Regions from separate parts of the Variovorax sp. P4_D9 genome, predicted to be linked through region 2. Evidence: predicted binding sites of a transcription regulator. Region 2 holds the regulator's gene; the other holds the start of a gene.
What was found. The regulator sigma-54, encoded in region 2, starts transcription at its own class of promoters, with help from an activator protein. The targets are predictions, from matches to a motif close to TGGCANGNAANCTGCTTT.
Positions count from the first base shown of each region.

Region 1: the regulator sigma-54 is predicted to act here: its motif matches at 838-855, upstream of glnA (type I glutamate--ammonia ligase).

Region 1 is NZ_JBFUIU010000223.1:1,656-4,696, reverse strand. It holds gene AC1DY5_RS23110 (competence/damage-inducible protein A) at 1-753, shown strand, start outside; gene glnA (type I glutamate--ammonia ligase) at 902-2,317, shown strand; gene AC1DY5_RS23100 (hypothetical protein) at 2,459-2,971, shown strand; gene glnL (nitrogen regulation protein NR(II)) at 2,976-3,041, shown strand, end outside.
Region 2 is NZ_JBFUIU010000172.1:443-10,809, forward strand. It holds gene AC1DY5_RS19405 (thiol:disulfide interchange protein DsbA/DsbL) at 160-807, shown strand; gene lptA (lipopolysaccharide transport periplasmic protein LptA) at 931-1,605, shown strand; gene lptB (LPS export ABC transporter ATP-binding protein) at 1,602-2,396, shown strand; gene AC1DY5_RS19420 (RNA polymerase factor sigma-54) at 2,410-3,996, shown strand; gene AC1DY5_RS19425 (phospholipase D family protein) at 3,999-5,606, shown strand; gene AC1DY5_RS19430 (Crp/Fnr family transcriptional regulator) at 5,524-6,174, opposite strand; partial or broken gene AC1DY5_RS19435 (MFS transporter) at 6,229-6,723, shown strand; gene AC1DY5_RS19440 (YceI family protein) at 7,008-7,625, opposite strand; gene AC1DY5_RS19445 (YceI family protein) at 7,667-8,251, opposite strand; gene AC1DY5_RS19450 (cytochrome b) at 8,248-8,850, opposite strand; gene AC1DY5_RS19455 (sensor histidine kinase) at 8,870-10,367, opposite strand, start outside.

The sequences.
Region 1 (3,041 bases), on a different contig from region 2:
GGCAAGCGCATCGACAAGCACATGCCCAAGGTCATCGAACTGCTTGCCGCGCGCGGGCTCGAACTGGGCTGGGCCGAGTATGTGGGCGACGTGCCGGTGCGCATCACGGCGGCGCTGGGCCGTGCCTTCGCCTCCGGCGACATCGTGTTCTCCACCGGCGGCATCGGCGCCACCCCCGACGACCACACGCGCCAATGCGCGGCGGCGGCGCTGGGCGTGCCGCTGGCGCTGCATCCCGAGGCAGAGGCGCTGATCCGGGAGCGCATGCAGGACACGGCGCGCGAGCAGGGGACGGTCTACGCGCCCGACCGCCCGGACAACATCCATCGCCTCAACATGGGCGTCTTTCCGCTCGGCGCCAAGATCATCCCCAACACCTACAACAAGATCCCCGGCTTCAGCGTCGGCGATGTCCACTTCGTTCCGGGCTTCCCGGTGATGGCCTGGCCGATGATCGAGTCGGTGCTCGACGGCCGCTATGCCGGCTTGTTCGCACGCGGCCGCGCCGCCGAGAAATCGGTGATCGTCTATGGCGCCATGGAGGCCACATTGACGCCGCTCATGCAGGCCGTCGAGCGCGATCATCCGGGCATCAAGGTGTTCAGTCTGCCGAGCGTCGACCACCCGGAGCATGGGCGCCACATCGAGCTCGGCGTCAAGGGCGAAGCCGACCGGATCGAGGCGGCCTACGCCCAATTGCTGGCGGGCCTGCACGGCTTTGGGGTGCGGCTTGGCCCCGAAATGGTGCGCTGAAGGAACGCGCACCAAACTGGTTACAAATTGCCTTGTTTTGGGCCATGRCCAGGCTGCCGAGGCCCCGCTCGCGGCAGTGACAATGGGCACAGAAACTGCATCCCCAATCCCCATACTTCCAACCACTGTCCATACCAAGGAGAACCTGATGGCCAAGACCGTCGCCGACGTACTCAAACTCGTGAAGGAAAACGAGGTCAAGTTCGTCGATTTCCGCTTCACCGACACCCGCGGCAAAGAGCAGCACGTGACCGTGCCCGTGTCCGCGTTCGATGAAGACAAGTTCACATCGGGCCACGCTTTCGATGGCTCCTCGATCGCCGGTTGGAAGGGCATTGAAGCATCGGACATGCAGCTCATGCCCGATCCGAACACGGCCAACATCGATCCCTTCTTCGAAGAGACTACGCTGATCCTGACCTGCGACGTGGTCGACCCCTCGGACGGCAAGCCCTACGAACGCGACCCGCGCTCGCTGGCCAAGCGCGCCGAGGCCTACATGAAAGCCTCGGGCCTGGGCGATACCGCCTTCTTCGGGCCGGAACCCGAGTTCTTCGTGTTCGACGGCGTGCGCTGGTCCAACGACATGTCGGGCTGCTCGGTCAAGATCGAGTCAGAAGAAGCCGCCTGGAACACCGGCAAGGAATTCGAGCACGGCAACACCGGCCACCGTCCAGCGGTCAAGGGCGGCTATTTCCCGGTMCCCCCGGTCGACAGCTTCCAGGACATGCGCTCSGAYATGTGCCTGGTGCTCGAATCGCTSGGCATCCCGGTCGAAGTGCATCACCACGAAGTGGCCAATGCCGGCCAGATGGAACTCGGCACCAAGTTCAGCACGCTGATCCAGCGCGCCGACTGGGTCCAGCTGCAGAAGTACGTGATCCACAATGTGGCCCACGCCTACGGCAAGACCGCCACCTTCATGCCGAAGCCGATCGTCGGCGACAACGGCTCCGGCATGCATGTGCACCAGTCGGTCTGGAAGGACGGCAAGAACCTGTTCGCCGGCGACGGCTATGCCGGCCTGAGCGACTTCGCGCTGCACTACATCGGCGGCATCATCAAGCACGCCCGCGCGCTGAATGCCATCACGAACCCCGGCACCAACAGCTACAAGCGCCTGGTGCCCGGCTTCGAAGCCCCGGTCAAGCTGGCCTACTCGGCCAAGAACCGCTCGGCCTCGATCCGCATCCCGTTCGTAGCCAACCCGAAGGGCCGCCGCGTCGAAGCGCGCTTCCCGGATCCGCTGATGAACCCGTATCTCGGCTTCGCGGCGCTGCTGATGGCCGGCCTCGACGGCGTCGAGAACAAGATCCACCCGGGCGAAGCCGCCAGCAAGGACCTGTACCACCTGCCGCCGGAAGAAGACGCGCTGATCCCGACCGTCTGCCACAGCCTCGACCAGGCGCTCGAGTACCTCGACAAGGACCGTGCCTTCCTGACCAAGGGCGGCGTGTTCACCGATGCGTACATCGATGCCTACATCGACCTCAAGATGCAGGAAGTCACGCGCTTCCGGATGGCCACCCATCCGGTCGAGTTCGACATGTACTACTCGCTGTAAGGCGTGTGTGTTCCGGGCTGCGCCCGGAGCGTTAAAAAAGGACGGCTGCGGCCGTCCTTTTTGTTTGGGCGGGAACATCCGGGCCGGATCGGTTTCGAATTGCATGAAAATGCCGGTTTGCGGCGCACTACATCCAAGACCATGAAGACTCTCACCGTTTTCCTGCTGACCGCCGCGGCGGCAGCCGGCGTGCCCTTGCAGGCCCAGGCGCAGCAAGAGCGCGTCTGGCGCTGCGGCAACGAATACACCAACAACGCGACCGTCGCCCAGCAGCGCGGCTGCAAGGTGATGGAAGGCGGCAATCTGACCATCGTGCAGGGCACCCGGCCGATCGCTTCGGCGGCACCTGCCGCCCCCGGCGCGGCGGTGCGGGCCCCCGCGGGCAGTCCGCGGGTCGACGGCGCCGATCAGCGCGCGCGCGACGGCGAGGCGCGTTCGGTGCTTGAGGCTGAGCTGCGCAAGGCCCAGGAGCGGCAGACCCAGCTGCTCAGGGAATACAACAACGGCGAACCCGAAAAGCAGGGCAGCGAAAGCAAGAACTACCAGAAGTACCTCGATCGGGTGTCCGACATGAAGGCCGAGATCGCGCGCAACGAGGCCGACATCGCCGGCCTTCAGCGCGAGATCGGCCGGCTTCCTCCGGTGAATCGCTGAGCGGATGGCTTTCGGTAAATCGGCGGGACCGGGCAAGCGCTTCCAGGCCTTCGACCTGCTGTCGACCCTG
Region 2 (10,367 bases):
CGCTTCCCCACTGCGTGTGGGTCGCTGCCCCCCGAGAGGGCCGCAGGCCGCCTTGGGGGCGGCCCGGCGCCGGCCTGACACTTCATCGATCTTTACTTTGGGTGCCCGGGGAACTCGACCCGGTTCGCGGGCTCTTTCAGCCGACAGGAGAACTTCTTAATGCAACGTCGTGATTTTTCTTTGGCCGCCGCTTCGCTGGCCCTTCTTCCGCTGGCTGCGCCCTCGCATGCCCAGGGCCGTCCGTTCAAGGCCGGCACGGACTACATCGTGCTCGGCAAGCCGGCACCGGTCGATGCGCCCGCGGGCAAGGTCGAGGTGATCGAGTTCTTCTCGTACAACTGCCCGCACTGCGCGGCCTTCGAGCCCAAGCTCGAGGCCTGGGTCAAGCAAATGCCGCCGCATGTTGCGTTCCGGCGCATTCCGGTGCCCTTCGTCGGCAACGACACCGAGGCCAAGCAGCGCTTCTACTATGCGCTCGAGGCCATGGGCAAGGTCGACGAGCTCCAACCCAAGATCTTCCAGGCCATCCACCAGCAGCGCCTGAACCTGACCGGCGATGCTGCGATCCTCGCCTGGGTCGAGAAGCAGCCGGGCCTCGATGCGAAGAAATTCGCCGAGCTGTTCAAGTCCTTCTCGGTGGTCGGCAAGGCAAAGCGCGCTTCGCAGCTCACGACCGACTACCAGGTGGCCGGCGTGCCGGCGCTCGGCGTTGCTGGCCGCTGGTACGTCGACGGCGACACCGCCGGTTCGCTCGATCGTGCCCTGCAGACGGTCGACTTCCTGGTTGCCGAAGCCCGCAAGACCTGAGCGAGCGGGCGGCCCCGCCGCCCCACTGCCGCCACGAAGCCCGCTTCCGCGGGCTTTTTCGTCAAGGCCGCGCGAGTGGCGTCCCGGGGACGCATACAATCGCAGAGCAAGTTTCGTGCCTCTATGACATCTCCCTTTCTCTTCCTCCCCCGCCGCCCCCTGCGCGTGCTGTTCCTCGCCAGCGTGCTGGCCGGCTTCGCATCGCTGGCCCAGGCCGAGCAGGCCGACCGGAGCAAGCCGATGAACATCGAGGCCGACGCGATGCGCTACGACGACCTCAAGCAGACCAGCGTGTTCACCGGCAACGTGGTGGTGAACAAGGGCACGATCCAGATCCGCGGCGCGCGCATCGACGTTCGCCAGGACCCCGAGGGCTACCAGTACGGCGTCGTCACGGCCGACCCGGGCAAGCTCGCCTACTTCAAGCAGAAGCGCAATGCCGGCACCGACGAGTGGATCGAGGGCGAGGGCGAGGTCATCGAGTACGACAGCCGCGCCGACAACGTGAAGTTCATCCGCCGCGCGGTCATGCGCCGCCTGATCGGCGCCACGCCCAGCGACGAGAGCAGCGGTCCGCTGATCGTCTATGACCAGAGCAACGACACCTTCACCGTCAATGGCTCCTCGCTGCCGCCGAATGCCGGCGTGGCGACCCAGCCGGGCGGCCGCGTGAAGGCCATCCTGACGCCCAAGCCGGCCACCCCGCCGGCGGCCGGCGCCGCCAAGCCCGCCGCCACGCCGGCGCCGGGCAACAGCCTGCGTGCCACCACCACGCTCGGCGGAGACCTCAAGAAGTGATCGAAGCAGCGGGTATCAGTGTCAGCGACGGCCAGCCGGGCAGCCGGCTGGAGGCGCGCAGCCTCGAAAAGAGCTATGGCAGCCGCAAGGTCGTCAAGGACGTGTCGCTGGCCGTGCAGAAGGGCGAAGTGGTCGGCCTGCTGGGCCCCAACGGCGCCGGCAAGACCACCTCCTTCTACATGATCGTCGGGCTGGTGCGCGCCGATGCCGGCGAGATCACGATCGACGGCGAGCCGATCGCCCACATGCCGATCCACCGCCGCGCGCGCATGGGCCTGAGCTACCTGCCGCAGGAGGCCTCGATCTTCCGCAAGCTGACGGTCGAGGAAAACGTGCGCGCCGTGCTCGAGCTGCAGAGGGAGCCCGACGAGCAGGGCGGGATGGTGCCGCTCTCCAAGGCCCGCATCGAGGAGCGTCTGGCCGAACTGCTGGCCGACCTGCGGGTCGACCACCTGCGCGATTCGCCTGCGCTGTCGCTGTCCGGCGGCGAGCGCCGGCGGGTCGAGATCGCGCGCGCGCTGGCGACCCAGCCGCGCTTCATCCTGCTGGACGAACCCTTCGCGGGCATCGACCCGATCGCGGTGATCGAGATCCAGCGGATCATCAATTTCCTGAAGGAGCGCGGCATCGGCGTGCTCATCACCGACCACAACGTGCGTGAAACGCTGGGCATCTGCGATCACGCGTTCATCATCAGCGACGGGCATGTGCTGGCACAAGGCACGCCCTCGGAGATCGTCGACAACGCCGAGGTACGACGCGTGTACCTGGGCGAGCACTTCCGGATGTAGGAGCCCAATCTCGATGAAGCAGGGGCTTTCGCTTCGCGTCTCGCAGCATCTGGCGCTCACGCCGCAGCTGCAGCAGTCGATCCGGCTGCTGCAGCTCTCGACGCTCGAGCTGACCCAGGAAGTCGAACAGATGCTCGACGACAACCCGTTCCTCGAGCGCACTGCCGAGGAGGCGGCGCGCGAGGAATTCGGCCTTGAAACGGCGGATGCGCCGGTGCGCGACGAAGATCGGCAGGCCGAAGGCGATGCCGACTTCACGCCGGGCCCCTCGGCGCCGGCTGAAGTCGCGGTCACCACCTCCGACACCGAGACGGCCACCACCGACGCCGTCGACGGCGAGCCCGACTGGGAAGGCGACGGCACGGTCGACCTGGCGCCCGACGACAGCGAATGGGGCGGCGACGCCCCGGCGCGCACCAACAACCTGGGCGACGACGAGCGCACCGACGCGACCGAGCTGGCGCGCAGCCAGGAGTCGCTGCAATCCTTCCTGCACCGCCAGGCGCTGGGCCTGCGGCTCAGCGAGACCGACCGCGCCGCGCTGCGTTTCCTGATCGAATCGCTCAACGACGACGGCTATCTCGAGGACTCGCTGCCGGCCCTGGCTTCGGGCCTGGCCGGCGACGACAACGACCAGTTCGACGACCTGGTGCACCACTTCCAGGTCGCGCTCGGCCTGTTGCAGAGCCTGGAGCCGGTCGGTGTCGGCGCGCGCAACCTCGGCGAGTGCCTGACGATCCAGCTGCGCGCCTTGGCCCGGCCGGACGAAGGCGCCGACGAGGCGCAGGTGCGCGAGACCGCCATCGCGATCTGCAAGCAGCCGATGGAGCTGCTGGCGCGGCGCGATTTCAAGCGGCTGGCGACCCTCACGCGCAGCAACGAGGAAGAGGTTCGCGCGGCCCTGCAACTGATCGCCAGGCTCGAACCCAAGCCCGGCCGCCGCTTCGTCGACGTCGAGCGCAACGTGGTGATCCCCGACGTGATCGTCACACGCATCGGCAACGGCACCAACACCAACACCAAGTTCCGCGTCATGCTGAACCCCGAGGTCATGCCGCGGCTGCGGGTCCACGACATCTACGCCGGCGCGCTCAAGCAGCACAAGGGCGAAGGCAGCCAGGCCCTGTCGCAGCGGCTGCAAGAGGCGCGCTGGTTCATCAAGAACATCCAGCAACGCTTCGACACCATCCTTCGGGTGTCGAACGCGATCGTCGAGCGGCAGAAGAGCTTCTTCGTGCACGGCGAGCTGGCGATGCGGCCGCTGGTGCTGCGCGAGATCGCCGACGAGCTCGGCCTGCACGAGTCGACCATCAGCCGCGTGACCACCGCCAAGTACATGGCGACGCCCTACGGCACGGTCGAGCTCAAGTACTTCTTCGGCTCGGCGCTGGGCACCGAGACCGGCGGCAATGCGTCGAGTACCGCGGTGCGGGCGCTGATCAAGCAGTTCGTCAGCGCCGAGGACCTCAAGAAACCGCTGTCCGACAGCCAGATCTCCGAAATGCTCAAGGAGCAGGGGATCGAATGCGCGCGCCGCACGGTGGCGAAATACCGCGAGGCCCTGCGCATCGCGCCGGCCAATCTGCGCAAGGCACTCTAGCGATGCCTCGCGGCGCGGGCCTGGCGGTGCGCGGGTGGCGGCTCGGCGCGGCACTGATGGCGGCGACTCTCCTGGCCAGCGGCTGCGCCATGCTTCCGGCCGAGTTCGAGCGCCAGCCCTCGAGCGCGATCGCGGCCTCCGCGGACACCACGCTGGGGCGGATCGCCAAGGCCTCCTCCCCCGATCCCGACCTGAGCGGCTTCCGGCTGATGGCGGGCGGGGACTTCGCGCTCGACACGCGGCTTCAGTTGGCGCGCCGCGCCGAGCGCACGCTGGACGTCCAGTACTACCAGATCGAGAACGACGAGACCGGTCGCTACTTCCTGCGCAGCCTGCGCGACGCGGCGCTGCGGGGCGTGCGCGTGCGGCTCTTGATAGACGACCTATATACCTCCGGCGAGGACGAATTGCTGCTGGCGCTGGCGGCGACGCCGAACCTCGAGCTGCGGCTGTTCAATCCGTTTCCGGCCGGGCGCGGCAGCATGGTGCAGCGCTTCTCGAGCTCGCTGTTCGACTTCGACCGCGTCAACCGCCGGATGCACAACAAGCTCTTCATCGCCGACGGCGCGATGGCGGTGGCGGGCGGGCGCAACATCGGCAGCCAGTATTTCACGCAGACCGCGGGCGCGAACTTCCTGGACATCGACACCTTCGTCGCCGGTGCGTTGGTGAAGCGCCTGGGCAGTCTCTTCGACCTGTACTGGAACAGCCCCTACGTGCGGCCGATCGGCACCGTGGTCGCTTCGTCGCTCGCGCCCGAGGAACTGCAGCGGAGCTTCGAGCAGGCCACCGGCCCTGCCAACACCCCGGCGCCGCGGCGGCCGGCCCCGAACGACGTCCTGGGCTACGCGCCGCTCGGGCCGGAGCTGAAGGGCGGCGCCCGGCTCGACCTGATCTGGACCCTGGCCGAGGCCTATGCCGACTCGCCCGACCGCGTCATCGGCAAGACCGCGTCCTATGGCGGCGTGCCACTGCTCGATGTCGACAGCGTGCGCTACAACGTGATCGAGCAGATGCGGCGCTCGCGCTCCGAAGTCACGCTGGTCTCGCCCTACCTGATCCCGGGCAAGGCCGGGCTCGAGGTGATGCGCGAGGTCCGCGGGCGCGGGGTCCGGATCAGCGTCGTCACCAACTCGCTCGCGGCCACCGACGAGCCGGTGGTCCATACCGGCTACCGGCGCTACCGGCCCGACATGCTGCGGCTCGGCGTCGAGATCTACGAGCTGAGCTCGGCGCGCACCAAGCGCAGCGTGCGGCTCGGGCTGTTCGGCTCGCAGGTCGGCCGGCTGCATGCGAAGGCGGCGATCTTCGACCGCCGCGCGCTGTTCCTGGGTTCGATGAACTTCGACCCGCGCTCGGACAGCCACAACACCGAGATCGGCCTCTTCATCGCCAGCCCCGAGATGGCGCAGCAGATGCTCAAGCTGCTCGACGTGCTGAAGCAGCAGGGCGCCTACCGGGTGCGATTTGCCGAGGGCGGCGAACAGCTCGAATGGGTCACGATGGAAGACGGTGCCGACCCGGTGCTCACCGTCGAGCCCGACTCGGGCCTGTGGGACCGCGTGATGCTGGAGCTGCTGGCGCCGTTGGCGCCGGAGAGCCTGCTGTAGGACTCGCGGGTTCCTGGCCGGCCGGTGAGGCGAGGCTGAGGCGTCCGGTCGGCCACATAGTCGCCGAGCCTGTCGATGGCGTGGACCACGATCGTGCGCCGCTCCAGGCTGACCAGCCCGCGGTCGGCCAGTTCGCGAAAGTGTCGCGACAGGGTCTCCGGCGTGAGGTTGACTGTGCCGCGACCACGTTCTTGTGGATCGACAGCTCGATCTTGGCGGGCGTCATGCTGCCCGGCGGAAGCAGGCGCAGCAGGTAGGTCACGAGCCGCGCGGCCGGGGGCTGGAGCGAAAAGGATTCGATGTCGTCGACCACGTTGCGCATCCGCATCGACAGGCTGGCCAGCATGCGCATTGCGAAGCGGCTGTCGTTTTCGATCAGCTGCACGATCGCGTTGCGCGGCGGGTAGAGCAGCAGGCTGTCTTCGAGCGCCTGCGCCGTCAGGTAGTACGGGCGCTCGAGCAGCATCGTGATGTCTCCGAAGCTACCTCCGGGAGCGACGAAGTCGAGTGGCTTGTCGATGCCCTGCGAGGACACCAGCGACAGCTTGACCTTGCCCGACACCAGCATGTGGAAGCCCTCGCACGGGTCACCTCGCTTGAAGAGCACCTTCCGGCGTTCGGCATGCAATCGTACATCGACCGCATCAACATCGGCATCCGGTCCAACAACGCCGATTTCCTGAACCACATCGGACTGACCCTCGATGACAAGGGCAGCCAGGGTTTCCTGGCCTCCGCCTTCATGCTTGGCTACGGAATCTCAGCCTGGTCTCACGCTCTTTTGCGTCGCGCTCTTCGGTGTTCGCCGAAGCCTGCTCTGCGGCCTGCTGCAATGGGACGGCGTCACGGCCATCTCGCCCGGCTTCGACAGCTATGGCAGCCTGCTGGCGTCGCGCATCCTGCTCGGGGTCTCCGAAGGGCCCTCTTCTCGCTCGCCTCGTCCTACATCAAGGCGCATTTCGAGGACCGCGAGAACGGCAAGCCGAATGCCTTCGTCAACATGGACACTGGCCTGAGCCTGGCCATCGGCTTTTCGCTGATCAGCCTCATGCTGGTCCATTTCCAGTGGCAGACCTCGTTCTACCTGCTGGGCCTGATGAACGACGGACTCGGCATCCGCTCGTTTTCGCCTCTCCCCGCCTGAATACAGCGCTCCTCTTGACTGTGTGACGACGTGGGCGGGGCGTTGAATCCGTGAGGGAAAACGCAGCCCTGCCTCCCTGCAGCCGATCAACGGGTGGTCGGCTACGGCGTAGCGTACGGATGCAGGCTCACGCAGCGAACGGGTCGCCTTGATTCAAATCAAGCGATCCGGCGACTGCGGCTAGAGGAAAACCAGGTGCAAATGCAAGGCGATTGCGAATGCCGAAGACGCGACGCGCTGTCGGCTCGCGCGCCGCTTCACTGGATGTTCACCGCCTCGACCTGCACCAGCAGCCTGACCTTGTCCTCGAAGCCGAAGGTCAGGCCCCAGTTGATGCCCCACTGGCTGCGCTCGACCGTGGTCTCGAAGTCGCCGCCGCAGATCTGGCGGTTGATCAGCGGGCTCAGATAGCAATTGAAGCGGTTGGCCTTGAGCATCACGGGGCGGGTCTGGCCCATCAGGGTCAGCGTGCCGTTGACCTGCGTGACCTTGTCGCCGCTGAAGTCCAGGCGGTCGGAGACGAAGCGGGCGGTCGGAAACTCGGCGACGTTGAAGAAGTCCTTGCTCAGCAGGTGGCGGTTGAGCAGGTCGACGCCGGTGTTGATGGAACTGATGTCCATCGTGATGTCGACCTTGCCGCCGGTGCCCGACGGGTCGATCTTGATCTTGCCGTCCTTGGTGCTTAAGCGGCCGCGGTTGGTGGTGGTGCCATAGTGGCCCATCTCGTAGTTGACGAAGGTATGGGTCGGGTCGACCACGTAGCTGGCGCCCTTGACCGGTCCGCCCGCCGGCTTGGCCGCCGCTTCGGGCGCCTGCTGGGCGCCGGCCAGTGCAGCCGCGGTCGTCAGCGTGGCGAGGGTGAGCAGTTTCTTCATGACGAGCCTTCGGGTGAACGTGGAAAAAACGTCGGTGGACCTCACAGGGGGCCGAGCCCGCTCAGCACCAGCTTGAAGCGGACCTGGACCTCGTCGGCCACCATCGAAGTGTCGGTCCATTCGCCGTCGCCGATCTTGAAGGCGAGGCGCTGGATCGTAAAGCTTCCGCTGGCGGTCGACTGGCCAGAGGACTGCGTGATCTCGACCGGCACCAGCACCTCCCTCGTGCTGCCCTTGATCGTCAGCCGGCCGGCGACCTCGAAGCGACCGACACCCAGCGCCTTGATGCTGCTGGAACGGAAGTCGGCCTTGGGGAAATGCTGGCTGTCGAACCAGGCCGCCTTGGGCAGTTCGGCGTCGCTCTGGGGCAGGCCCAGGCTGGCGCTCGCGACCTCTATCTGCAGCGCCACGCCGCCGCCCTCGGGTTTGCGCGGGTCGAAGGCCACCTGGGCGTCGAACTTCTTGAAGCTGCCTTCCACCGGCACGCCCATCTGCTTGGTTATGAACACGATCTGGCTCGCGGCCGGCAGCAGCTTGGCTGCTGTCGCGGGCTCGGCGCCGGCCGCGCCGGCCACGAGGAATGCGGCCGTGCAGAGCAAGGCGCGGCCGAGGGCAAACAGGGTCATGGGAAATGCCTTCGGCGAGGAAGCGGCGACATGCGGTCGAGCAGACCGTCGCGGTCGATGAAGTGATGCTTGAGCGCGGCCGCGACATGGACCGCCGCCACCGCCGCGAGGCTGAAGGCGCCGGCGCGGTGCAGCGGCTTCAGCACCGATTCGGCGAACTCCTTGTCGACCGGCACGAAGTCCGGCAGCGGCAGCATGCCGAGCCAGACGATCGGCAGACCCAGCGCCGAGCTGTACGCCCAGCCCAGCAGCGGGACGGCGAAGAACAGCAGGTACAGCAGCAGGTGCAGCCCGCGGTGCGCGGCCAGCTGCCAGGCCGGCATCGCCGACCGGATGCGCTCCGGCAGCGGCGGCGGCGGGTGCGACAGGCGCCACAACAGGCGCAGCGCCGACAGCGCCAGGATCGTGATGCCGGCCCATTTGTGCCAGTTGTAGAGCTTGAGCCGCAGCGGCGAGAAAGGCAGGCCGGTCATCGACAGGCCGACGCCGAGAGAAGTCAGGATCATCAGCGCCAGCAGCCAGTGCAGGGCAATCGCGATCGCGCCGTAGCGCGGGGCGTCGGGGGCATCGGCCAGGGGGCGTGGAGGCTCGGCGGGCATGCTAGAAGCATAGGCCGCTTCAGCGCTGCAGCCGCAGCAGCAAGGCTTTCAGCGTGGCGGGCTGAACGGGTTTGCGCAGCGCCTGCCAGCCGCGCTCGCGGGCCAACTGCTGCTTGGCGTCGTCGATGTCGGCCGAGACCAGCGCAACCGGCAGGGAAGGGCGCCGGCGCTGCAATTCGGTCGCCAGCGCGATGCCGTCGAGCGCGCCCGGCAGCCGGATGTCGCACAGGGCGATGTCGAAGGCGGCCAGATCGGGCAGTGCGAGTGCCTCGGCCGCGCTGCCGCAGATCTGCGGCCGGGCACCCCACAGGCGCAGCAAGGCCGCGATGCTGTCGGCCACCACCGCGTTGTCCTCGATCACCAGCGCGACCAGGCCGGGGCGCAGCGCCTGCGTTCCCCGTGCCGGCGCAAGCTCGACGCCCGCCGCCGGAACCGATGCCAGCGGCGCGCCCTGCGGCGCTGCGGGCAGTTCGAAGGCGAACACCGAGCCGCGCCCCGGCGCCGAGCGCAGCGAGACCTCGACGCCCAGGCGCAGGGCCAGCCGCCGCACGATCGCCAGGCCCAGCCCGTGGCCGCGCTGCAGGTTGCGCTCAATGTTGCCGACCTGTTCGAAGTCGCCGAACACGCGTTCCTGGGCCTCGAACGCAATGCCGATGCCGGCGTCTCGGACCTCGATCCGCCAGGCCTCGCCGCGCCGTCGGCAGGCCAGCAGCACGCGGCCCCGCGGGGTGAACTTGAGCGCGTTGTCGACCAGGTTGCCGAGGATCCGGCGCAGCGCGAGCAGGTCGGTCCAGACCACGGCGCTCGCCGGGCAGCGCACTCGCACGCGGCCGCTGCCGGCCTGGCGCGCGAATTCGGCCAGCAACGGCGCCAGCGCAACCGCCACCGGTGAGAACGGATCGGCGGCGGACTCGATGCGCCCGATCTCGAGCAGCTGGTTGGTGAGTCCCTCGAGCGCCTGCTGGGCCCTCGACAGCGCGGCGACCGTGTTCAGCACCGTCACCGTGTCCTCGCCGGCGCTCAGCTGCTGGCGCAGCACCTCGGCCTGAAGGCCCATCGCCATCACGGGCTGGCGCAGGTCGTGGTTGGCGGCCGAGAAGAAGCGCAGGCGCTCGGCCTGGGCCTGCTCGGATTCCCGCAGGCCGGCCAGCGCCTGCTCGCGCAGCGTGCTTTCGTTGTGGCGCAGGCCGATGTTCTCCTCGAGCTGGCGGGCGCGTTCCGAGACCAGCTTCCAAACCATCGCGAGCAGGCCGATGCCGAGCAGCGACAGCACCTTCATGACCGGTGCGCCCAGCGCCAGGCCCATCGCGATCACCGGCGCCAGCAGCAGCGTGATCGCGAGCTGCATCGCCGGCGTGTAGTAGGAGACCGAGAAGGCCGAGGACAGCGTCATCGCCATCACCACCAGCCCGATCATCAGCTGCGAAGTCGGGTCCGCCGGATTGAAGAGCAGGATGCCGGCCAGACCGTGGATGCCTTCGTGGATTGCGATGCGCAGCGTGTGCTCGCGCAGGGCG